3 regions of the Streptomyces sp. NPDC090741 genome follow, and region 3 is predicted to be linked to each of the others. Evidence: riboswitches for the same ligand, from Rfam matches in the RefSeq annotation. Region 3 holds a riboswitch; each other region holds the start of a gene.

What was found. A riboswitch is a leader RNA that binds a small molecule or an ion and turns the genes downstream of it on or off. The one in region 3 is predicted to bind cyclic di-AMP.
Region 1: linked by a shared signal. The riboswitch ahead of ACIQU4_RS10770 (peptidoglycan DD-metalloendopeptidase family protein) and the one ahead of ACIQU4_RS33660 (M23 family metallopeptidase) in region 3 are both predicted to bind cyclic di-AMP.
Region 2: linked by a shared signal. The riboswitch ahead of ACIQU4_RS12510 (transglycosylase family protein) and the one ahead of ACIQU4_RS33660 (M23 family metallopeptidase) in region 3 are both predicted to bind cyclic di-AMP.

The regions. Positions count from the first base shown of each region.
Region 1 covers NZ_JBIVXF010000003.1:253,998-261,389, forward strand. Annotated here, with positions in the region: gene shc (squalene--hopene cyclase) at 1-723, shown strand, start outside; gene ACIQU4_RS10750 (1-hydroxy-2-methyl-2-butenyl 4-diphosphate reductase) at 723-1,412, shown strand; gene hpnH (adenosyl-hopene transferase HpnH) at 1,418-2,446, shown strand; gene ACIQU4_RS10760 (aspartate aminotransferase family protein) at 2,443-3,825, shown strand; gene ACIQU4_RS10765 (tyrosine-protein phosphatase) at 3,854-4,672, opposite strand; cyclic di-AMP (ydaO/yuaA leader) riboswitch at 4,951-5,159, shown strand; gene ACIQU4_RS10770 (peptidoglycan DD-metalloendopeptidase family protein) at 5,164-6,174, shown strand; gene ACIQU4_RS10775 (SGNH/GDSL hydrolase family protein) at 6,341-7,126, shown strand; gene ACIQU4_RS10780 (MBL fold metallo-hydrolase) at 7,322-7,392, shown strand, end outside.
Region 2 covers NZ_JBIVXF010000004.1:80,898-88,289, forward strand. Annotated here, with positions in the region: gene ACIQU4_RS12490 (exopolyphosphatase) at 1-638, opposite strand, end outside; gene ACIQU4_RS12495 (DUF501 domain-containing protein) at 635-1,186, opposite strand; gene ACIQU4_RS12500 (septum formation initiator family protein) at 1,260-1,754, opposite strand; gene eno (phosphopyruvate hydratase) at 1,846-3,132, opposite strand; gene ACIQU4_RS12510 (transglycosylase family protein) at 3,454-4,149, opposite strand; cyclic di-AMP (ydaO/yuaA leader) riboswitch at 4,152-4,322, opposite strand; gene ACIQU4_RS12515 (transglycosylase family protein) at 4,605-5,645, opposite strand; gene ACIQU4_RS12520 (cytochrome P450) at 5,748-7,031, opposite strand; gene ACIQU4_RS12525 (globin domain-containing protein) at 7,153-7,392, shown strand, end outside.
Region 3 covers NZ_JBIVXF010000016.1:152,516-159,907, reverse strand. Annotated here, with positions in the region: gene ACIQU4_RS33675 (GNAT family N-acetyltransferase) at 1-880, opposite strand, end outside; gene ACIQU4_RS33670 (HPr family phosphocarrier protein) at 1,065-1,346, shown strand; gene ACIQU4_RS33665 (GntR family transcriptional regulator) at 1,540-2,205, opposite strand; gene ACIQU4_RS33660 (M23 family metallopeptidase) at 2,362-3,156, opposite strand; cyclic di-AMP (ydaO/yuaA leader) riboswitch at 3,169-3,328, opposite strand; gene ACIQU4_RS33655 (M16 family metallopeptidase) at 3,513-4,880, opposite strand; gene ACIQU4_RS33650 (M16 family metallopeptidase) at 4,901-6,259, opposite strand; gene ACIQU4_RS33645 (DNA topoisomerase (ATP-hydrolyzing) subunit A) at 6,511-7,392, shown strand, end outside.

The DNA.
Region 1 (7,392 bases), on a different contig from region 3:
CGGGTCGAGGCGGCCATCGCCCGCGGGGTGTCCTGGAACCTGGGGATGCAGTCGAAGAACGGCGCCTGGGGCGCCTTCGACGCCGACAACACCAGCCCCTTCCCGAACCGGCTGCCGTTCTGCGACTTCGGTGAGGTCATCGACCCGCCGTCGGCCGACGTCACCGCCCACGTGGTGGAGATGCTCGCCGTCGAGGGCAAGGCCGCCGACCCGCGGACCCGGCGCGGCATCGCCTGGCTGCTCGCCGAACAGGAGCCCACCGGCGCCTGGTTCGGCCGCTGGGGCACCAACTACGTGTACGGGACCGGGTCGGTGGTCCCGGCCCTGACCGCCGCGGGTCTGGCTCCGGCGCATCCCGCGATCAGGCGGGCCGTGCGCTGGCTGGAATCCGTACAGAACGAGGACGGCGGGTGGGGCGAGGACCAGCGCTCCTACAAGGACCCGGAGTGGGCCGGGAAGGGGGCCTCGACCCCCTCTCAGACGGCGTGGGCGCTGATGGCCCTGCTGTCGGCGGGGGAGCGGGACGGCAAGGCCGTCGAGCGCGGCATCGCCTACCTGGTGGAGACGCAGCGCGGGGACGGCTCCTGGGACGAGCCGTACTTCACCGGCACCGGGTTCCCGTGGGACTTCTCCATCAACTACCACCTGTACCGGCAGGTGTTCCCGCTCACCGCGCTCGGCCGCTATCTGTACGGGGACCCCTTCGCGCCCGGGGAGGCCTGATGGCCGGCGCCGCCCGGGCCGGCGGCCCCGTACCGTCCGAGCCGCCCGCACCGCTGCTGGTCGCCTGCGCGCTGCGCATCGAGCAGGCGGCCCTGCGCAGTGGCGGAGGCCGCGGCGCCGCCCGACCCGAACCGGGCTACGCCGTGCTCCGTACGGGCATGGGCCCGCGCGCCGCCGAGCGGGCCGTCGGCCGGGCGCTCGCCGAGCGCGGGCTGCGCCGGGCCCCCGTCCTCGCCACCGGGTTCTGCGCCGGGCTGGTCCCCGGTATGAGCCCCGGCGACCTGGTCGTCGCCGAGGAGACCCGGGATCCGCGGGGCAACGTCGCGTGCGCTGGCACCGCCCTGCTCGCCGAGGCACTGGCCCGGGCCGCTCCGGGCCGGACCGTGCACACCGGCGCACTGACCGGATCCGACCATGTCGTCCGCGGCCAGGAGCGCGCCGAGCTGCGCGCCACCGGCGCCATCGCGGTCGACATGGAGTCCGCGGCCACCCTGTGGACGGCCACCCGGGCCGCCGCGGATGGCTGGAACCGTCCGGTTGCGGCCGTCCGGGTGATCGTGGACGCTCCGGAGCATGAGCTCGTCCGCATCGGCACGTTCCGCGGTGGAATATCGGCCTTCCGCGTATTGCGTGTCGTACTGCCCGCGTTTTATGACTGGCACCGTTCTTTGCTGCTCCCCAGGAGGTGAGCCAGATGGCCATGCCGCTGCGACAGTCCATCAGGGTCGGGACGTATCTTCTCGAACAGAAGCTCCGCAAGCGTGAGAAGTTCCCGCTGATCGTCGAGCTGGAACCGCTCTACGCCTGCAATCTGGCGTGCGAGGGGTGTGGGAAGATCCAGCACCCGGCGGGCGTGCTCAAGCAGCGCATGCCGGTGGCCCAGGCGGTCGGCGCCGTCCTGGAGTCCGGCGCGCCGATGGTGTCCATCGCGGGCGGAGAGCCCCTGATGCACCCGCAGATCGACGAGATCGTCCGGCAGTTGGTGGCAAAGCGGAAGTACGTGTTCCTGTGCACCAACGCGATGCTGCTGCGCAAGAAGATCGAGAAGTTCACCCCGTCCCCGTACTTCGCCTTCGCGGTGCACATCGACGGACTGCGCGAACGCCACGACGAGTCCGTGGCCAAGGAAGGCGTCTTCGACGAGGCGGTCGCCGCCATCAAGGAGGCGAAGAAGCGCGGGTTCCGGGTCACCACCAACTCCACCTTCTTCAACACCGACACCCCGCAGACGATCATCGAGGTGCTCAACTACCTCAATGACGACCTCAAGGTCGACGAAATGATGATCTCGCCCGCCTACGCCTACGAAAAGGCCCCCGACCAGGAGCACTTCCTGGGGGTCGAGCAGACCCGGGAACTCTTCAAGAAGGCGTTCGCGGGCGGAAACCGGCGGCGCTGGCGGCTCAACCACTCCCCGCTGTTCCTGGACTTCCTGGAGGGCAAGGTGGATTTCCCCTGCACCGCCTGGGCCATTCCGAATTACTCCCTCTTCGGCTGGCAGCGCCCCTGCTATCTGATGAGCGACGGGTACGTGCCCACCTACCGGGAACTGATCGAGGAAACCGACTGGAGCAAGTACGGGCGCGGAAAGGACCCGCGCTGCGCGAACTGCATGGCGCACTGCGGCTACGAGCCCACCGCCGTCCTCGCCACCATGGGCTCCCTCAAGGAATCCCTGCGCGCCGCCCGCGAGACGGTCTCGGGGAACCGGGAGAAGCCGTGACCGGCTTCGACCTCCCCGCCCTGCTGGACGAGCGGGGCGGGGAACGGTACGAGCTCCACGCGCGCCACCTCAACCACCAGCTGCCCCGGATGCTGCACACGATCGGCTTCGACAAGGTCTACGTCCGGGCCGAGGGCGCGCACTTCTGGGACGCCGAGGGCAACGACTACCTGGACATGCTGGCCGGGTTCGGCGTGATGGGCCTGGGCCGGCACCACCCGGTGGTCCGCCGGGCCCTGCACGACGTCCTGGACGCGCAGCTGGCCGATCTGACCCGCTTCGACTGCCAGCCGCTGCCCGGGCTGCTGGCGGAGAAGCTGCTCTCGTACAGCCCGCACCTGGACCGGGTCTTCTTCGGCAACAGCGGCACCGAGGCGGTGGAGACGGCCCTCAAGTTCGCCCGGTACGCGACGGGGCGGACGAGGGTCCTCTACTGCGACCACGCCTTCCACGGGCTGACCACGGGCTCGCTGTCGGTCAACGGGGAGGGCGGCTTCCGGGACGGCTTCGCGCCGCTGCTGCCCGATACGAAGATCCCCCTCGGGGACCTGGCCGCCCTGGAGCGGGAGCTGAAGCGGGGCGACGTCGCCGCCTTCGTCGTCGAGCCGATCCAGGGCAAGGGCGTGCTCGCGGCCCCGCCCGGATTCCTGCGCGCGGCGCAGGAGCTGCTGCACCGGCACAAGGCCCTGCTGATCGCGGACGAGGTGCAGACGGGCCTCGGCCGGACCGGCGATTTCTACGCGTACCAGCACGAGCCGGGCGTGGAGCCGGACCTGGTGTGCGTGGCCAAGGCCCTTTCGGGCGGCTACGTGCCGGTGGGCGCGACCCTGGGCAAGGACTGGATCTTCAAACGCGTCTACTCGTCCATGGACCGGGTGCTGGTGCACTCCGCCAGCTTCGGCTCCAACGCGCAGGCGATGGCGGCCGGGCTGGCGGTGCTCTCCGTCATGGAGGACGAGTCGGTGGTCGCGAACGCGCGCGCGATGGGCGACCTGCTGCGCGGGCGGCTCGCCGCGCTCGTGGACGAGTACGAGCTGCTCCACGAGGTGCGCGGGCGCGGCCTGATGATCGGAATCGAGTTCGGGCGGCCGTCCTCGCTCGGGCTGCGCAGCCGGTGGGCCATGCTCCAGGCGGCCCGCAAGGGGCTCTTCGCGCAGATGGTGGTGGTGCCGCTGCTGCAGAAGCACCGGATCCTGACACAGGTGTCGGGCGACCATCTGGAGGTCATCAAGCTCATCCCGCCGCTGATCGTGGACGAGGGGGACGTCGACCGGTTCGTCGGGGCCTTCCGCGAGGTCATGGACGAGGCGCACGGCGGGGGCGCCCTGATGTGGGACTTCGGCAGGACGCTGGTGAAGCAGGCCGTCGGCGGCGGCTGACGGCCCGCTCCCCTTCGAGGGGGCCGGCTCAGTCGAGCAGCCGGTCCCGCAGCCGGCCGAGGGTCTCGGGCGTGAGTCCGAGGCCCTCGTCGAGGTACCGGTCGACCCCGCCCCAGTGCCCGTCGATGGCGTCGAAGGCGGCCGTCAGGTACTCGGCGCGGGCGTCGAAGAGCGGCGAGAGCAGCTCCATCACCTCGGGGGAGCGGGCCTCGGGCGCTTCGCTGCCGCGGCGCACCCGGTAGCGGCGGTGCGGGGCGTTGGACTCCAGGTAGTCCGCCACGATCGCCTCGCGCTCGACGCCCAGCGCGAGCAGGGTGACGGCGATCGACAGGCCGGCCCGGTCCTTGCCGGCCGCGCAGTGCATGAGCGCCGGAACGCTGTCTTCGGCGAGGGCGTGCACGACCCGGCTGTGCTCGGCGGTGCGGTTCTCGATCATCGCGCGGTACGAGTTGGCCATCCGCTCGGCGGCCTTCCCCTCGCCGAGGAGTCCGCGGAGCTGTTCGACGCCGCCGTCGCGGACCATCTTCCAGAACTCCTTGCCGTCGGCCGGATCCGACAGCGGGATGTTGACGTTCCGTACTCCGGGGAGCTCGACGTCGGGCCCCTCCAGGGCGTGGTCGGCGGCGTTGCGGAAGTCGAAGACGGTGTGCAGGCCGAGCGATGTGAGGAATTCTGTATCGGTTTCGGTGGCATGTGCCAGATGTCCGCTACGGAATAGTTTTCCCGGCTTGACCCTCCGCCCGTCGGTGGTCGGGAGGCCGCCCACGTCACGGAAGTTGCGCACTTCCGCGAGCTCGGGCTCCGGTACGGGCTCCGTCCGCGGGGGCCGGGGTATCTGCTGGGTCACGGGAACTCCTCCGCATCGTCGCGATCTGTCCGAATTACACTACTTGGGGCCAACTTGCCATAACCGGAGGCGAGATCGGGCGCGGCCCCGTGAGCCAGATCATACGGTGACCGTGAGTGCCTGATCGTCGAAGCGGAACGCCCCGGCCGGGGCGGTTGTTGGCGCCGGGGAATTGACGGAGGGTGACCGGAATTCCGGCGGATTCGGGCTTCTGTGAATCCGTCAGGAAATTCGTGGCTTGTTCGGTGCGGCTCAACTCGATTACCTTCGCGATCGATCCGGATGGACCGCCGAATCCTGCCGCCGTCCGGAAACCGCACCCGACTATTCACGCGCGCGGCAGGAGCGGGGGAACCAGGTAGGCCGCTGTTCCCGATCATTCGTATCGGAGCAGCTCGGGGTGAAGCCGTTCATGTTCTGTTCATGTACGGCCGGACATCTCCAGTCCGAACCCGACAGCTCACCTCGCAGGCGACGGAGAGGAATTCGCCATGCCTGCAAAGGGTAAGCACCGACGTCCCAAGTCCCGTTCCATGGCGCGCGGCTTCGCCGTCGCGGGCACCGGCGGTGCGGCCCTCGCGCTGCCGCTGCTGGGCGCCGCCGGCGCCCACGCGGCGGGCGCCCCGGCCGCCGCACCCGCAGCGGCTCCCGTGCAGGCACCGCGGCTTCCGGCGGCGCTCCAGGCCGCGCCCGCCGCCGCCGAGCAGGGCTCGCCGGCCGCTTCGGCCGTCTACACGGTCGTGCCGGGTGACTACCTCTCCAAGATCGCCCAGGACCGCCACCTCTCGGGCGGCTGGCAGCGGCTGTACGCCGACAACCGCGAGGCCGTCGGCGCCGACCCCTCGCTGATCCACCCCGGGTTGAGGCTGACCCTGACCCTCGGCGCGAAGGGCGAGGCGGCCCCGGCTCCCGCGGAGAAGGCGGCCCCGGCCCCGGCCCCGGCGAAGAAGTCCTCGGACTCGGGTGCGGACGCGGCCCCGGACTCCAAGGGCTCCGCGGATGCCAAGGGCTCCGCGGACGCCGCGCCGGCCCCCGCCGCCGCGCCCGCCAAGAAGAGCACCGCCGCCAAGTCCGCCGCCGGTGCGGTCAGCGCCGCCGGCTTCGTCGCCCCCGTCGGCGGTGGCGGGATATCCACCCAGTACAAGACCCCCGGCGCCATGTGGTCCAGCGGCTACCACACCGGTGTCGACTTCATCGCGAGCTCCGGCACCACCGTCCGCGCCGTCGGCGCGGGCACCGTCGTCTCCGCCGGCTGGGGCGGCGCGTACGGCAACGAGGTCGTCATCCGGCACACGGACGGCAAGTACTCCCAGTACGGCCACCTGTCCCAGCTCTCCGTCTCGGTCGGCCAGAGCGTCACCGGCGGCCAGACCATCGGCCTCTCCGGCTCCACCGGCAACTCGACCGGCCCGCACCTGCACTTCGAGATCCGCACCGGGCCGTCCTACGGCTCGGACATCGACCCGCTGGCCTACCTCCGCTCGAAGGGTGTGAGCATCTGACGGCTCCCGCCGTCGGAGAGGCAGCCGGACACGTGAGGCCGGGACCCGAGGGGGGTTCCGGCCTCACGCGCTGTTATTCCGTACCGACCGGGTGGTATAGATCACGGTCCGTCAACCCCTGCCTACGGTGGCGTAGGTCACGTGCCGGGGTGAAAGATGTGTCCTCGTGGCAGCGACGAAGACGACACTCAAGACCATCGGCTCGTACGCGGCGATCGGGGACAGCTTCACCGAGGGTGTGGGGGACCCGGGGCCCGGGGAGACCTTTCTCGGCTGGGCGGACCGGCTGGCCGTACTCCTGGCCGATCAGCGCGAGGAAAACGAATTCCGGTACGCGAACCTGGCCGTGCGGGGGCGCCTCCTCGACCAGATCGTGGCCGAACAGGTCCCAAGGGCCAAGGAGCTCGCACCCGACCTGGTGAGCTTCTGCGCGGGCGGCAACGACATCATCCGGCCCGGCAGTGACCCGGACGACGTGGCGGAGCGGTTCGAGGCGGCGGTCGCCGACCTCACCGGAGCCGTCGGGCAGGTCATGATCACCACGGGCTTCGACACCCGCGGCGTTCCGGTCCTCAAGCACCTCCGGGGCAAGGTGGCGACGTACAGCGCGCACGTGCGCGCCATCGCCGACCGCTACGACTGCCCGGTGCTCGACCTCTGGTCGCTGAAGTCCGTACAGGACCGGCGGGCTTGGGACGACGACCGGCTGCACCTGTCGCCCGAGGGACACACCCGGGTCGCGCTGCGCGCCGCCCAGGTGCTGGGGCTGGAGGTGCCGGCCGATCCCGACCAGCCGTGGCCGCCGCAGCAGCCGCGCGGCTCGGTGGACGTGACCCGGGACAACATCCAGTGGGCACGCGAGTACCTGGTGCCCTGGATCGGGCGGCGGCTGCGCGGGGAGTCCTCCGGGGACCACGTGGAGGCGAAGCGTCCGGACCTGCTGCCGTTGTAGGGCGGCGGGGCGGCGGGGCGGACGCGAGGGGGAAGGGGACGGAGGAGGGGAAGGGACGGGAGTGGAGGGAAGGGGGAGGGCGCGAGAACGCAGGCGCGCGGCGGAATCCTTCGGGACCGGTGCGCGTTGGCATGGTGGTAGACCGGTATTCCGTACGGCCTCACAACCATCCGCCCCACCCTCCCAGGAGGCGCTTTGACCGGCTCCCGTCCCCTGCGTCCTCGGCTGCGCGCCCTGAGGCCCGAAGCCTTCGGCGCGGATCCGTC
Region 2 (7,392 bases), on a different contig from region 3:
GTGCGCGCCTCGGTCAGCGGGACCGTCTGCTCGACCAGGTCCAGCGCCGCCTCGATGTCGGCCCGTATGGCCGCGATCTGCTCCGCGGTCGGCGGGTCGGTGACCGCCCCGTCCACCACCAGGTGGCGCTCGGTCATCCGGACGCAGCCCACGTCGACCGAGCGGGCCGCCCGTACGTGCTCCTCGCCGACCACGAACTCGGTCGAGCCGCCGCCGATGTCCACCACCAGGAACGGCCGTTCCAGGTGCTCGTGGCCGACCAGTTCCTTCGTGGCGCCGATGAAGGAGAACTCCGCCTCCTGGTCGCCGGAGATCACCTCGGGCTCGACGCCCAGGATGCCGAGGACGCCCTGGACGAACTCCTCGCGGTTCTCGGCGTCGCGGGAGGCCGAGGTCGCCACGAAGCGCAGGCGCTCCGCGCCCAGCTCCTTGATCACCGCCGCGTACTCGCGGCAGGCCGCGAAGGTGCGCTCCAGCGCCTCCGGGGCCAGCCGGCCCGTCTTGTCCACGCCCTGGCCCAGGCGGACGATCGTCATCCGCCGGTCCAGCTCGACCAGCTCGCCGGTCTGCGGGTCGCAGTCCGCGACGAGCAGGCGGATGGAGTTCGTACCGCAGTCGATTCCGGCGACGCGGGTCACCCGTCCGACTCCTTCTTCTCCGCGCACTTCTCCGCGCACGGCGTGACGCACGCGCCCTTGGCCCACCACTCGGGCAGCATCGCCAGCGCCTCGTCGCCGAACGGGTTCACCCCGGGCCCGGCGGCCAGCGAGTGGCCGACCAGCACGTGCAGGCACTTCACCCGGTCCGGCATCCCGCCGGCGCTCGGGAAGCCCTGGAGCACCTCGATGGCGTCGCGGCGCCGGATGTAGTCCTCGTGCGCGGCCTGGTAGGCGGCGGCGAGCTCGGGGTCCTCGGCGAGCCGGGCCTGCATCTCCTTCATGACGCCGTTGGCCTCCAGCGTGCCGATCGCGGAGGCCGCGCGCGGGCAGGTGAGGTAGTACAGCGTCGGGAAGGGGGTGCCGTCGGGGAGGCGCGGGGCGGTCTCCACCACGTCCGGCTGGCCGCAGGGGCAGCGGTGGGCGATGGCGCGCAGCCCGCGCGGCGGGCGGCCGAGCTGCTGCTGGAACGCGTCGATGTCCGCGTCGGTCGGCTCGGTCCGGTCGGTCTGGGGCGGGGGCGTCTGCATGCCTGGAGGAAGTCTCTTCGTTCTCGTGGATGGGTGCGGTGCTGCGGTTCAGCGGTGCTCGTACGCGTACTCGTCACTCGCCGGGTCGGTCGGCCTTGTCCACGCCGTCCCAGACGTTCGAGTACCAGGGCCGGTCGGATCCGGCCGTTCCGGTGCGGTGCCGCTCTGCGGCCCCGGACCCGGCCCCGGGGTCGGTCATGATGTAGCTGATCTCGCCCGGGCGGACGAAGTGCAGGTGCTTGCGCGCCTGCTGCTCCGCGTACGCGTTGTCCTGCCAGCGGGCCTTCTCGTCGCGGAGGCGTTCGAGGCGCCGGCCCGCGGCCTCGGCGGCCCGCCGCTGCTCCGCGATCTCCGAGCGCTGGGAGACGTACTGGCGCATCGGATACGCGAGGGCGACGACCAGCGTACAGAGGACGAGCACCAGGAGCGCGGCGCGGCCGGTGAGCCGGCTGCGGCGGACCTGACGGCGCGTCTGCGAGCGGTAGACGTGGGCGGCGGTCCGCTCACCGAGCTGCTTGAGCCTGGTCGCGGTGGAGAAGGTGGAGAACCGATCCCGGTTCCCGGCCATTGATCCCGCCTCCCCTATGTACGCGCTACGCAATACGTCCCCGCACACGGTACGGGACCGAGTGCGGGGACGTACGGAAGCAAGAGCGTGATTAGCCCTTGAAGCGCGGGAACGCGCTGCGGCCCGCGTACACGGCGGCGTCGTCGAGGATCTCCTCGATGCGCAGCAGCTGGTTGTACTTGGCGACGCGGTCCGAGCGGGCCGGGGCGCCGGTCTTGATCTGGCCGCAGTTCACGGCGACGGCGAGGTCGGCGATGGTGACGTCCTCGGTCTCACCGGAGCGGTGCGACATCATGCACTTGAAGCCGTTGCGCTGGGCCATCTCGACGGCGTCGAGGGTCTCGGTCAGCGAACCGATCTGGTTCACCTTCACGAGCAGGGCGTTCGCGGAGCCCTCCTCGATACCGCGGGCCAGGCGCTCCGGGTTGGTGACGAAGAGGTCGTCGCCGACGATCTGGACCTTGGCGCCGAGGCGGTCGGTGATGACCTTCCAGCCGGCCCAGTCGTCCTCGTACAGCGGGTCCTCGATGGAGACGAGCGGGTACGCGGAGACGAGCTCCTCGTAGTACTCGGTCATCTCGGCGGCCGAGCGGGACTGGCCCTCGAACTCGTACTTGCCGTCCTTGTAGAACTCGGACGCGGCGACGTCGAGCGCGAGCGCGATGTCCTTGCCCGGGGTGTAGCCGGCCTGCTTGATGGCCTCGACGATGAGGTCGAGCGCGGCGCGGTTGGACTCCAGGTTCGGGGCGAAGCCGCCCTCGTCGCCCAGGCCGGTGGAGAGGCCCTTGGTGTGCAGGACCTTCTTGAGGGTGTGGTAGACCTCGGCACCCCAGCGCAGCGCCTCGGAGAAGGACTCCGCGCCGATCGGGGCGATCATGAACTCCTGGATGTCCACGTTGGAGTCGGCGTGCGACCCGCCGTTCAGGATGTTCATCATCGGAACGGGCAGCAGGTGCGCGTTCGGGCCGCCGAGGTAGCGGAAGAGCGGGAGGTCCGAGGCCTCGGCCGCGGCGTGCGCGACGGCGAGGGACACGCCGAGGATGGCGTTGGCGCCGAGCGAGCCCTTGTTGTCGGTGGCGTCCAGGTCGAACATGGCCTGGTCGATCAGGCGCTGCTCGGTGGCGTCGTAGCCGACGAGCTCCGGGCCGATCTGCTCGATGACCGCGAGGACGGCCTTCTCGACACCCTTGCCCATGTAGCGGTTGGGGTCACCGTCGCGGAGCTCAATGGCCTCGAAGGCACCGGTGGAGGCGCCGGACGGAACTGCAGCACGGCCGGTGCTGCCATCGTCGAGGCCCACCTCGACCTCGACCGTGGGGTTGCCTCGGGAGTCCAGGATTTCCCGGGCTACGACGACGTCGATGGACGGCACGAGCATCTCCTTCTGGGATGTGACGCTGGGTGTGCGGTGGCATGTCGGGCCGTGGGACGGCCCCGCCGACTAGAGCCTAACCGGCTCCGGGCACTCGGCCGGCCGACCGCCCGCCTCCTGGGACGAAAAAGGGCCCGAATACCCGCCTTCCGGGACATAGGGCTCTCACTCACCGGCACATCGGAGCAGGCCGGGGCCGGTCATGAGCCGGTCCTGGGCCGGTCCGGGACCCGGGAAACGCCGCCGCCCGGCGCGTGAGGGGAAGACGCGCCGGGCGGTCGGGCTGCCGCGGCGCCGCACGGGCGGCCGCGGTTGTTACTGCAGGATTCAGCTGAGCTTCAGCATCTGACCCGGGAAGATCAGGTCGGCGTCCGAGACGATGTCCTTGTTGAGCTCGAAGAGCTTCTCCCAGCCGCCCTTGACGCCGTTGGCCTCGGCGATGGTGCCCAGGGTGTCGCCGGACTTGACCTCGTACGAGCCGTTGCCGGTCTTCGGCGCCGGGGTCTCGGAGCGCTCGGAGCGGGTGACCGGGGCGGGGGTCTCGCGCTTCGTCTCCTTCTTCGGCTCGGTCTTCTTCGGCTGGGTCTTCTTGGTCTCGGTCTTCGTCTCCGTCTTCTTCGGGGTGTCGGTCGTACCACCACCGGTGTAAGAGGAGTTGGAGAGGCCGACGCCGCAGGACGGCCACGCGCCCTTGCCCTGGCCCTTGAGGACCTTCTCCGCGATGGCTATCTGCTGCGACTTGGAGGCCTGGTTGGCCTGCGCGGCGTACGCCTTGCCGCCGTACGCGGCCCACGTGGAGGACGAGAACTGCAGGCCGCCGTAGTAGCCGTTGCCCGTGTTGATGGACCAGTTGCCGCCGGCCTCGCACTGCGCGACGCGGTCCCACTCGCCGGCGGTGGCGGCGGAGGCCGAGCCGGCCGCCATCAGGGGGGCGGCGACGGCGACACCGGCGACACCGGCGAGCGTGACGATGCGAGCGGCCTTGGAGGCGCGGCGGTGCTTGCCCTTGCCGGAAATCAGCATGGAGTTCTCCTCACCGACGCCTACGAGGTGAGCTGTCGGGTTCGGGCTGATGAGTGCCCGGCCGTGCGACTGGCGCACGACTTAACCCCTAGCCGGTTCCCCGGCCGTCTCTCAACGGCCGCTCCCGGCGCCTACCTTGGTTCCCCCGCTCCTGCCTTCGGCGCTTGACGCGACGACTGTTCCCCCCGTCCGCCGGCAGGATTCGGCGATGCGGTCGAAGGAGCCCGCGGTGGCGGGCGACTCAGAAGGTAGACAGGTCTCTCCCCGATGTTCAACGAGGAACACCGGGGAGAAAGGGCCCCTACTTGCGCCCCCCTCACGGGCGTTTGCGCAGGTGAGGACGGGGTTTGCGGAAGGCTCCAGGCGGGACACGCCAGTTGACCGGAAGAGACACATGTCTCACTTGCAGATAACGGACATTCACCCTTTTCCGGGTGTCCGAAGTGCCGCTATTTCTAGCTTAGATCCAGATTCTGACCGGGCTTGATCAGGTTGGCGTCCTTGCCGATGACCTGCTCGTTGGCCTGGTAGAGCGCGTTCCAGCCGCCCTTGACCCCCTTGGCAGACGCGATGGTGGCCAGACTGTCGCCCGCCTGGACCGTGTACGAGGGGTCCGACGCCGCGTCAGACTTGACGGGCACCTCAAGAGCGGGCGTACCGCGGTGCTTGCCGGTGCCGGAGGGGTCCGGGATGCCGGCCGGGTCGGTGGTGGCGCCCGGGAGGCCCGGGGCCGAGGGGGCGGCAGGGGCGGTCGGGTCGGCCGGGTTGACCGGAGCGGTCGGGTCCGTCGGGCTCCCGGGCGTGGTGGGGCTCCCCGGGGCCGTCGGGTCGGCGGGCGCCGTCGGGGTGCCCGGGGTCGCCGTCGGGTCGCCCGGGAGCACCGGGGCGCTCGGCGAGGTGGACGGCGCGTCCGGGTCGGGCATGACGGGCAGTCCGCTGTTCGGCGCGAGCGGCGCCGGCGGAAGCGTGAAGTCCGGGGCCGGAGCCGGGGTCGGGGCCCCGAAGTCCCGCGCCTTCGCACCGGAGCCGCCGGCCGGGACCGAGTGGTCGGGGCGCGAGGCGCTCGGGGTGATCGGGCCGAGCGTGCCGGGCAGGCCCGGGTCCACGGCCGCCGCGGGGCCCTGCTGGGTCAGTCCGGCCGAGTCCGAGCAGTGCCCGAAGGCCTTGGCGCCCTGGGTGCCCAGCACGCGCTCGGCGACGGCGATCTGCTGTGAGCGGCTCGCGAGGTCGGGGCGCTCGGCGAACTCGAGGCCGCCCGAGGCGCTCCACTGTTCCTGCGTGAACGAAAGTCCGCCGTAGGACCCGCTGCCGGAGTTGGCGCTCCAGGAGCCGCCACTCTCGCACTCGGCGACCTTGTCCCACGTGGAGGTGTCTGCTGCGCTCGCGCCGGTGGCGGCGAACAGCGGCAGGGCCAACGCGGAACCGGTGACCCCGGCGGTGACGACTATCGCGGGTACCTGGCGGGGGCGTCTGTGGCGGCCGTTCCCGGAACGCATGAGCTGCACCTTTCGCATAACGGCTGGGTAACGGCAGAACCTAGCCGTCTTAGCACGCGAGTAACAACTCTTGACGGGGGCTGACTTACGGTCAGGGCGCGTTCAGGGGTTTCGGGGTGTGAACTTGACGGGAAGAGTGCGCAGGCCACGCATGATCAGACCCCCGCGCCAGCGAAGGTCGTTGGGCGGAACAGCGAGTTCCAGATCCGGCAGACGCGTCAGCAAAGTCGCAAGCGCCGTCTGTCCCTCAAGTCGCGCGAGCGGAGCACCCAGGCAGTAGTGGATGCCGTGCCCGTATCCGAGGTGCTGGTTGTCTGTGCGGGAGAGGTCGAGGGTGTCCGGATCGGCGAACCGCTCGGGGTCCCGGTCGGCCGCGGCGAGGACGACGAGCACCGGATCGCCGGCGGCGACGTCCTGGCCGCCGAGGGTCAGCGGCTCGGTGGCGAACCGCCAGGTGGCCAGCTCCACGGGCCCGTCGTAGCGCAGCAGTTCCTCGATGCCGGTCTCCAGCAGGCCGCTCTCGCCGGCGGCGAGGGAGTCCTGGAGGCGGGCGCGCTGACCGGGGTTCATGAAGAGGGAGTGGACGCCGTTGCCGATGAGGTTGACGGTCGTCTCAAATCCGGCGAACAGCAAGATAAAGGCCATCGCCGTGGCCTCGGCCTCGGCCAGGTGATCACCGTGGTCGCTCGCGCGGATCAGGTCCGAAATCAGGTCATTGCCCAGATCATCCCGTTTACGGTGGATGAGTTCACCGAGATAGGTCCGCATCTGCTTCACGGAGCGGGCGACCCCGCCGCGCGGGCCGCCGCCGTGCCGGATCATCATCCCGGCCCAGTCGCGGAAGTCGTCCTGGTCCTCGCGCGGTACGCCGAGCATCTCGCAGATGGCGTAGATGGGGAGCGGGAAGGCGAACTCGTGGATGAGGTCCGCTTCCCCCCTGCTCGCGAACTGCTCGATGAGGTGGTCGGTCAGCTCCTGCACCCGCGGGGTGAACTCGGCCACCCTGCGCGGGGTGAACGCCTTCGACACCAGCCGCCGCAGCCGTGTGTGGTCCGGCGGGTCGATGTTGAGCAGGTGCGTCATCAGCTCCGCCTTGCGCTCCCCCGGGATCCCGGTCTTGCCCTTGGCGTGCGCCGGCTCCGCGTGGTGTGCCGGGTTCTTGCTGAGCCGCTGGTCGGCGAGGGCCTGGCGGGCGTCGGCGTACCGGGTGACCAGCCAGGCCTCGACCCCGCTCGGGAGCTTGGTGCGGTGCACCGGGGAGTGCTCGCGCAGCCAGGCGTACGCCGGGTACGGATCGGTCGCGAACTCCCAGTCGAACAGGGTCGGACCCTGGGGAGGAGTGCTGTCTTCGGGGGCTGCGGAGGCTGCGGAGGTCGGCTCATGCACCCGCTGACCGTATCCCGCGGGCCCGCCGCCATCCCATATGGGTGGTTCGCCGCGGCTGTCCGTAGATCCGCCATCGCTTGACCTCCCGTTCCCCGGCGTTCCTACTTTCGGTTTTGTGGATGTGAGGATCTTGAAGAGCAGCTTCGCGGTGGTGGAGAGAAGGGCCGAGCACGCGGTCAAGTACTTCTACTCCCACCTCTTCTGGCACAACCCCGGGATCCGTGAGCTCTTCCCGGCCTCCGCCGAGGACATGGAACGCCAGCGCGACCGGATCTTCGCCGCGCTGACCCACGTGATCGCCCACCTCGACGACGACAGCCTGCTCCCCTATCTCCACGACCTCGGCCGCGACCACCGCAAG
Region 3 (7,392 bases):
CGTGTTCGCCGCAGGCGGCGACGGCCTCGGGGACCCGCTCGGCGGGGACCGCGATCACCGCGAGGTCGACGGGGGCGTCGACGGCGCCGAGCGCGCGGTAGACCCGTACGCCGTCCAGCAGATCGGTGGTGGCGGCCTCGTTCACGGCGTAGAGGTGGCCGCGGAAGCCGCTGTCGCGCAGGTTGCGCAGGGCCGCCGCGCCGACGCCCCCGCCGGAGCGGCTGACTCCGATGACGGCCACGGAGCGCGGGGTCAGCAGCCGCTGCACGGAGCGGGCCTCGGCGCGCTGCTCGCGGGCGCGCTGCACGGCCAGGGACTCGGCGGTGGGTTCGAGATCGAGGGTGAGGTGGACGGAGCCGTCCTCGAAGCTGCGCTTCTGCTCGTATCCGGCGTCCTTGAACACCTTGATCATCTTGTTGTTGGCGGGCAGCACCTCGGCCGCGAACCGGCGGATGCCCCGCTCGCGGGCGACCGCGCCGATGTGTTCGAGGAGCGCGGAGGCGACCCCGCGGCCCTGGTGGGCGTCCTGGACGAGGAAGGCGACCTCGGCCTCGTCGGCGGGGGCGGAGGCGGGCCGGCCTTCGGGGCCGATCCGGTCGTAGCGGACGGTGCCGATGAACTCCTCGCCGATGGTCGCCGCGAGGCCGACCCGGTCCACGTAGTCGTGGTGGGTGAAGCGGTGCACGTCACGGGCGGAGAGCCGGGGGTAGGGCGCGAAGAAGCGGTAGTACTTCGACTCGTCGGAGACCTGCTCGTAGAAGCTGACCAGCCGGCCCGCGTCCTCCGTGGTGATCGGCCTGATCCGGGCGGTGCCGCCGTCGCGCAGGACGACATCCGCTTCCCAGTGGGCCGGGTACGAGGGGTCCGACGCGGTGGTCATGCGGCGATCTTAAGGCCAGGACTGGCCGAATCGCCCCTGCGCGGCGCACGCGGCAAGCATGGGCAAACCAGTGCAAGCTGGGGTGGGTCGAACGGCGGCGGATTCGGGCCGAAGGTCGGTCGGAGCATGAGGGGCGTCGTGAGAGACTGGTCTAGACAACCGTAAGAACCTGAAGGGCATCACCATGGCAGAGCGCCGCGTCAACGTCGGCTGGGCCGAGGGCCTGCACGCTCGTCCCGCCTCGATCTTCGTCCGCGCGACGACCGCTTCCGGCGTCCCGGTGACCATCGCGAAGGCCGACGGGAACCCCGTCAACGCCGCGTCCATGCTCGCGGTGCTGGGCCTGGGTGCGCAGGGCGGCGAGGAGATCATCCTGGCGTCCGACGCCGAGGGCGCCGAGGTGGCGCTGGACCGCCTCGCGAAGCTGGTCGCCGAGGGCCTCGACGAGCTCCCCGAGACCGTCTGACCCTTCGGGTTCACCCCGAGCACACGAAGAAGCCGCGGCCACCACCGGTAATCCGGTGGCCGCGGCTTCTTCGTTCTGTTCGCTCTGCCGGAGCCGGGCGAGCCTTTTCGGGAATTCACCACATGCGCGCAGGACGAGAGCCTATACCGCGCGAATTCAGCCGCAGCCTTCACTCTTTAATACGCGGCTTTTGTTAATGCGGACCGCTCGCCGTGTTTACGGCATGTTGCGAAGTCCTCACCCGCAGCCGGTGCGCCCCGACCGCGCGGTCCGCGTGGATCGCGGTCAGCGCCCGGGCCCGCTCGGCGTCCCCGCGGGCGACCGCGTCCACGATCGCGCCGTGCTCCGCCCAGGAGTCCACCGGCCGGGCCGGCGCCTCCACGGCGTACATCCAGGCGACCTTGTGCCGCATCTGCGTGAGCAGCACGATCAGCCCCGGGCTGCCGGAGGCCTGGGCGAGGGTCTCGTGGAACCAGCCGCCCAGGGACCGCAGGTCCTCCCCCTGGCCCCGCCTGGCCCGCTCCTGGCCGAGCCTGACCAGCCCGCGCAGCACCTTGAGGTGGCCCTCGGTACGCCGCCGGGCGGCGCGCGCGGCCGCCAGCGGCTCCAGCAGCAGCCGCAGCTCCAGGAGGTCGGCCGCCTCCTGCTCGGTGGGCTCGGCGACGCAGGCGCCCGCGTGCCGCCGGGTGGTGACGAAGCCCTCGGACTCCAGGGTCCGCAGCGCCTCGCGGACGGGGACGCGGGAGACCCCGTACCGGCGGGCCAGCAGTTCCTCCGTCAGCCGGGCGCCGGGCTCGAAGACCCCGGAGACGATGTCTTCGCGGATTGCCGTGCATACCGCGTGCGCAGGAATACGCAAGTCCGGACCTCCGCCTATTTCCGACTGCCGACTGCCGTAAGGGGACTCTATTGCACCGGGCGATAAATTCCGAGCGCGGGCGGGAATGGCAGATATTTACGGCCAACACGAAGGCCCCGGCTCGGAGAGCCGGGGCCTTCGGTGAAGTGCTGCGGGTCAGACGCTGACGCCGTGCTGGCGCAGGTACGCGACCGGGTCGATGTCCGAGCCGTACTGGGCGCCGGTGCGGGCCTCGAAGTGCAGGTGCGGGCCGCTGGAGTTGCCGGTGGAACCCGACAGGCCGATCTGCTGGCCGGCGGTGACCTGGTCGCCGACGGAGACGCTCAGCGAGGACATGTGGCCGTACTGCGTGTACGTGCCGTCGGCGTGCTTGATGACGATGTTGTTGCCGTACGCGCCGCCCCAGCCGGCCTCGACCACGGTGCCGATGCCCACCGCGTGCACCGTGGTGCCGGAGGCCGCGTGGAAGTCGATGCCGGTGTGGCTGCCGGAGGACCACATGCCGCCGCCCGCGTGCCACTGGGTGCTGATGTAGGACTCGTCGACGGGGGCGACGAAGGTGTTGAGGCGCTTGCGCTCCTCCTCGCGGGCGGCACGCTCGGCGGCGTCGCGCTCGGCCTTCGCCTTCTCCTCGGCCTTCTGCTTGGCCTCGGCGGCGCGCGCCTTCGCGTCGGCCTCCGCCTTCGCCTTGAGGGCCGCGGCCTCGGCCGCGTGCTCCTGGGCGTCGGCCTGGGCCTCGATCTGGCCCGGGAGGTCCTCGGCCGTCACGACGGCGTTCAGGCCGGTGTCCTCCATGGAGGGGGCCATGTCCGACGCGGCGAACGCCGGGCCTGCGAGGGAGCCGACGACACCGGTGGTGGCGAGGGCGGCTATGCCGGCGTAACCGGCTGTCTTGCGGCTCAGACGACTGGAACCACGGTGCTTACCGGCGGCACGACTGCCAAACGCCATGAAGGGGCTGATCCTTTCCTTCCTTCTCGCCTACCGGGTTAGCTGACGGGTTCGGAGCAGGAAGGTCTCCTACGGGCCCCCTCTGACGAGGCGGTCCGATTCACCCCAGGGACACATGTGGGTCCCCGGCTCCCCAGGCTCGCGCCTGACGGGGACTCGGCGATCGCTGCCCGGTGCCGCGGATGCGGCGCGTACAACTGACGGACAGCACGGCCGACGCTAGGCGGATCATCAGTCAATCGCCAAACAGACACGCGTTTTTGTTGCATACGCCACACCCCATACGAGCAACCTCTTCACGAAACAGACAAAAGGGGCCCCGGCGGACAAGCCGCCGGAGCCCCTTGGAATGTCCGTCAGTTGGTGACGACGGTGACCTCACCGATCCCGAGCGCCCGCACCGGCTCCTCGATCTGCGCGGCGTCGCCCACCAGGACCGTGACCAGGCGGTCCACCGGGAAGGCGGCCAGGACGGCCGAAGTCGCCTCCACCGTGCCCGTTTGGGCCAGCTGCGCGTACAACTGCGCCTGGTAGTCGTCCGGAAGCTCCTGCTCGACCTGGTCGGCGAGCGTGCCGGCGACGGCCGCGGCCGTCTCGAACTTCAGCGGGGCCACGCCCACCAAGTTCTGCACCGCCACGTCCCGTTCGGCGTCGGTCAGGCCGCCCTCCGCGAGGGTGCGGAGCACCTTCCAGAGGTCGTCGAGCGCCGGGCCGGTGTTGGGGGTGTCCACCGAGCCGCTGATGGCGAGCATCGAGGCGCCCTTGCCGTCGGCCGTGGAGCGCAGCACCTGGCCGAAGGCGCGCACGCCGTACGTGTAGCCCTTCTCCTCGCGCAGCACCTTGTCCAGGCGCGAGGTGAGGGTGCCGCCCAGGCAGTACGTGCCGAGCACCTGCGCCGCCCAGACCCGTTCGTGCCGGTCCGGCCCGATCCGGCCGATGAGCAGCTGCGTCTGGACCGCGCCGGGCCGGTCCACGATGACCACGCGGCCGGTGTCGTCGGCGGTGACCGGCGGGACCGGGAGGGGCTCGGCGGAGTTGCCGGTCCAGGTGCCCAGGGTGTCCCCCAGGACGGCGTCCAGGTCGATCCCGGTCAGGTCGCCGACGACCACCGCGGTGGCGGTGGCGGGGCGTACGTGGGCCTCGTAGAAGGCGCGTACGGCCGCGGAGTCGATCCGGGCGACCGTCTCCTCGGTGCCCTGGCGCGGCCGGGACATCCGCAGGGTCGGCGGGAAGAGCTGCCTGGAGAGCTCCTTGGCGGCCCGGCGCTGCGGGTTGGCCAGCTCGTGCGGGATCTCGTCGAGCCGGTTGCGCACCAGCCGGTCGACCTCGCTTTCGGCGAAGGCGGGTGCGCGCAGCGCCTCGGCGAGCAGGCCCAGCGCCTTGGCCAGCCGGGAGGCCGGGACCTCCAGGGAGACCCGCAGGCCCGGGTGGTCGGCGTGCGCGTCGAGCGTGGCGCCGCAGCGCTCCAGCTCGGCCGCGAACTCCTCGGCGGAGTGCTTGTCGGTGCCCTCGGACAGTGCGCGGGCCATGATGGTCGCCACGCCGTCCAGGCCCTGGGGCTCGGCGTCCAGCGGGGCGGCGAGGTTGACCTCGACGGCGACGACCTGCTGGCCGGGCCGGTGGCAGCGCAGCACGGTCAGGCCGTTGGGCAGCGAGCCGCGCTCGGGGGCCGGGAAGGCCCACGGCCGGGCCTGGCCGGCCTGGGGCTGCGGGTGGAAGGTCATCGTGACGGCTGCGGTGTCGCTCACTGCTCCGCCCCTTCGTTCTCGTCGTTCTCGTCGCTCTCACCGTTCTCGCCGGCTTCTGCCGGGAGCGGCTCGTACACCAGCACCGCGCGGTTGTCGGGGCGCAGTCGGGCCGCGGCCACGGCCTGCACCTCCTCGGCGGTGATGTCGAGGACGCGCCCGACCGCGCTGAGCGCCAGCTGCGGGTCGCCGAACAGGACCGCGAAGCGGCACAGTTCGTCGGCGCGCCCGGCCACCGTGCTCAGCCGGTCCAGCCACTCGCGCTCCAGCTGCGCCTGGGCGCGCTCCATCTCCTCGGCGGTCGGGCCCTCGGCGGCGAACCGCGCGAGCTCCTCGTCGACGGCCGCCTCGATGGCGGGCACCTCGACGCCGCTGGAGGTCTTCACGTCCAGCCAGCCCAGCGAGGGCGCACCGGCGAGCCGCAGCATGCCGAAGCCGGCCGCGACGGCGCTCTGGTCGCGGCGTACCAGGCGGTTGTGCAGCCGGGAGGACTCGCCTCCGCCCAGCACGGTCAGTGCCACGTCGGCGGCGTCGCACTCGCGGGTGCCGTCGTGCGGGAGCCGGTAGGCGGCCATCAGCGCACGGGCCGGGACCTCCTCGACGATCTCCTCGCGCAGCTCGCTGCCCATGATCTCGGGCAGCGAGCCGTCGCGCGGCGGCTGCTTGCCGTCGTGCCCGGGGATGGTGCCGAAGTACTTCTCGACCCAGGCGAGCGTCTGCTCGGGGTCGATGTCGCCGACGACCGACAGCACCGCGTTGTTGGGCGCGTAGTACGTACGGAAGAAGGCGCGGGCGTCCTCCAGGGAGGCCGCGTCCAGGTCGGCCATGGAGCCGATCGGGGTGTGGTGGTACGGGTGGCCCTCGGGGTAGGCGAGGGCGGTCAGCTTCTCGAAGGCCGTGCCGTACGGGACGTTGTCGTACCGCTGGCGGCGCTCGTTCTTGACGACGTCGCGCTGGTTCTCCATGGACTCGTCGTCCAGGGCGGCCAGCAGCGAGCCCATCCGGTCGGCTTCCAGCCAGAGCGCGAGCTCCAGCTGGTGGGTCGGCATGGTCTCGAAGTAGTTGGTGCGCTCGAAGCTGGTGGTGCCGTTGAGCGAACCGCCGGCCCCCTGGACCAGCTCGAAGTGCCCGTTGCCGGGTACGCTCGCCGAGCCCTGGAACATCAGGTGCTCGAAGAGGTGAGCCAGGCCGGTCCGCCCCTTGACTTCGTGGCGCGAGCCGACGTCGTACCAGAGGCAGACCGCGGCGACCGGGGTCAGGTGATCCTCGGAGAGCACCACGCGCAGGCCGTTGGCCAGCCGGTGCTCGGTCGCTGTCAGGCCGCCGGAGCCGGCCTGGGCTGTGGCCGTGTGACCCATGGGCATGTGGTCCCTTCGATCGCGATGCAGATTTTTCCGTCAGACCTGCCACTGTATGCAAGCGCGTCGGGGACCGGAGAAGTTCCCGACTCACACTCACCCACGCCTCCGTCCGGGGGTGACCCCAGGGTCGGAGTCGGCGTTGTCGGTGCCTCGGGCCACAATGGTCCGCGACAACCCCGTCAACGCCGATCAGACCAGCCGCCAGACCCCCAGAACACTTTCTTTCTTGGTTAAGGAGCCGCGCAGCGATGGCCCGCCGCAGCACGAAGACCCCGCCGCCGGAGGATTTCGAGGAGAAGATCCTCGACATCGACGTCGTCGACGAAATGCAGGGCTCCTTCCTCGAGTACGCGTACTCGGTGATCTACTCCCGCGCCCTGCCCGACGCCCGGGACGGCATGAAGCCGGTGCACCGGCGCATCGTCTACCAGATGAACGAGATGGGCCTGCGCCCCGACCGCGGCTATGTGAAGTGCGCCCGCGTCGTCGGCGAGGTCATGGGCAAGCTGCACCCTCACGGAGACGCGTCGATCTACGACGCCCTCGTGCGCATGGCCCAGCCCTTCTCGATGCGGCTGCCGCTGGTCGACGGCCACGGCAACTTCGGTTCGCTCGGCAACGACGACCCGCCGGCCGCTATGCGTTACACCGAGTGCAAGATGGCGGACGCCACGTCACTGATGACGGAGTCGATCGACGAGGACACCGTCGACTTCACCGCCAACTACGACGGCCAGGAGCAGGAACCGGTCGCGCTGCCCGCGGCGTACCCGAACCTGCTGGTCAACGGCGCCTCCGGGATCGCGGTCGGCATGGCCACCAACATGCCCCCGCACAACCTGGGCGAGGTCATCGCGGCCGCCCGCCACCTGATCCGCTACCCGCAGGCGGACCTGGAGGCGCTGATGCGCTTCGTGCCGGGTCCGGACCTGCCCACGGGCGGCCGGATCGTGGGCCTCGCGGGCATCAAGGACGCCTACGAGAACGGCCGCGGCACTTTCAAGATCCGCGCGACGGTGGCCGTGGAGAACGTGACGGCGCGCCGCAAGGGCCTGGTCGTCACGGAACTGCCCTTCACGGTCGGCCCCGAGAAGGTCATCGCGAAGATCAAGGACCTGGTCGGCTCCAAG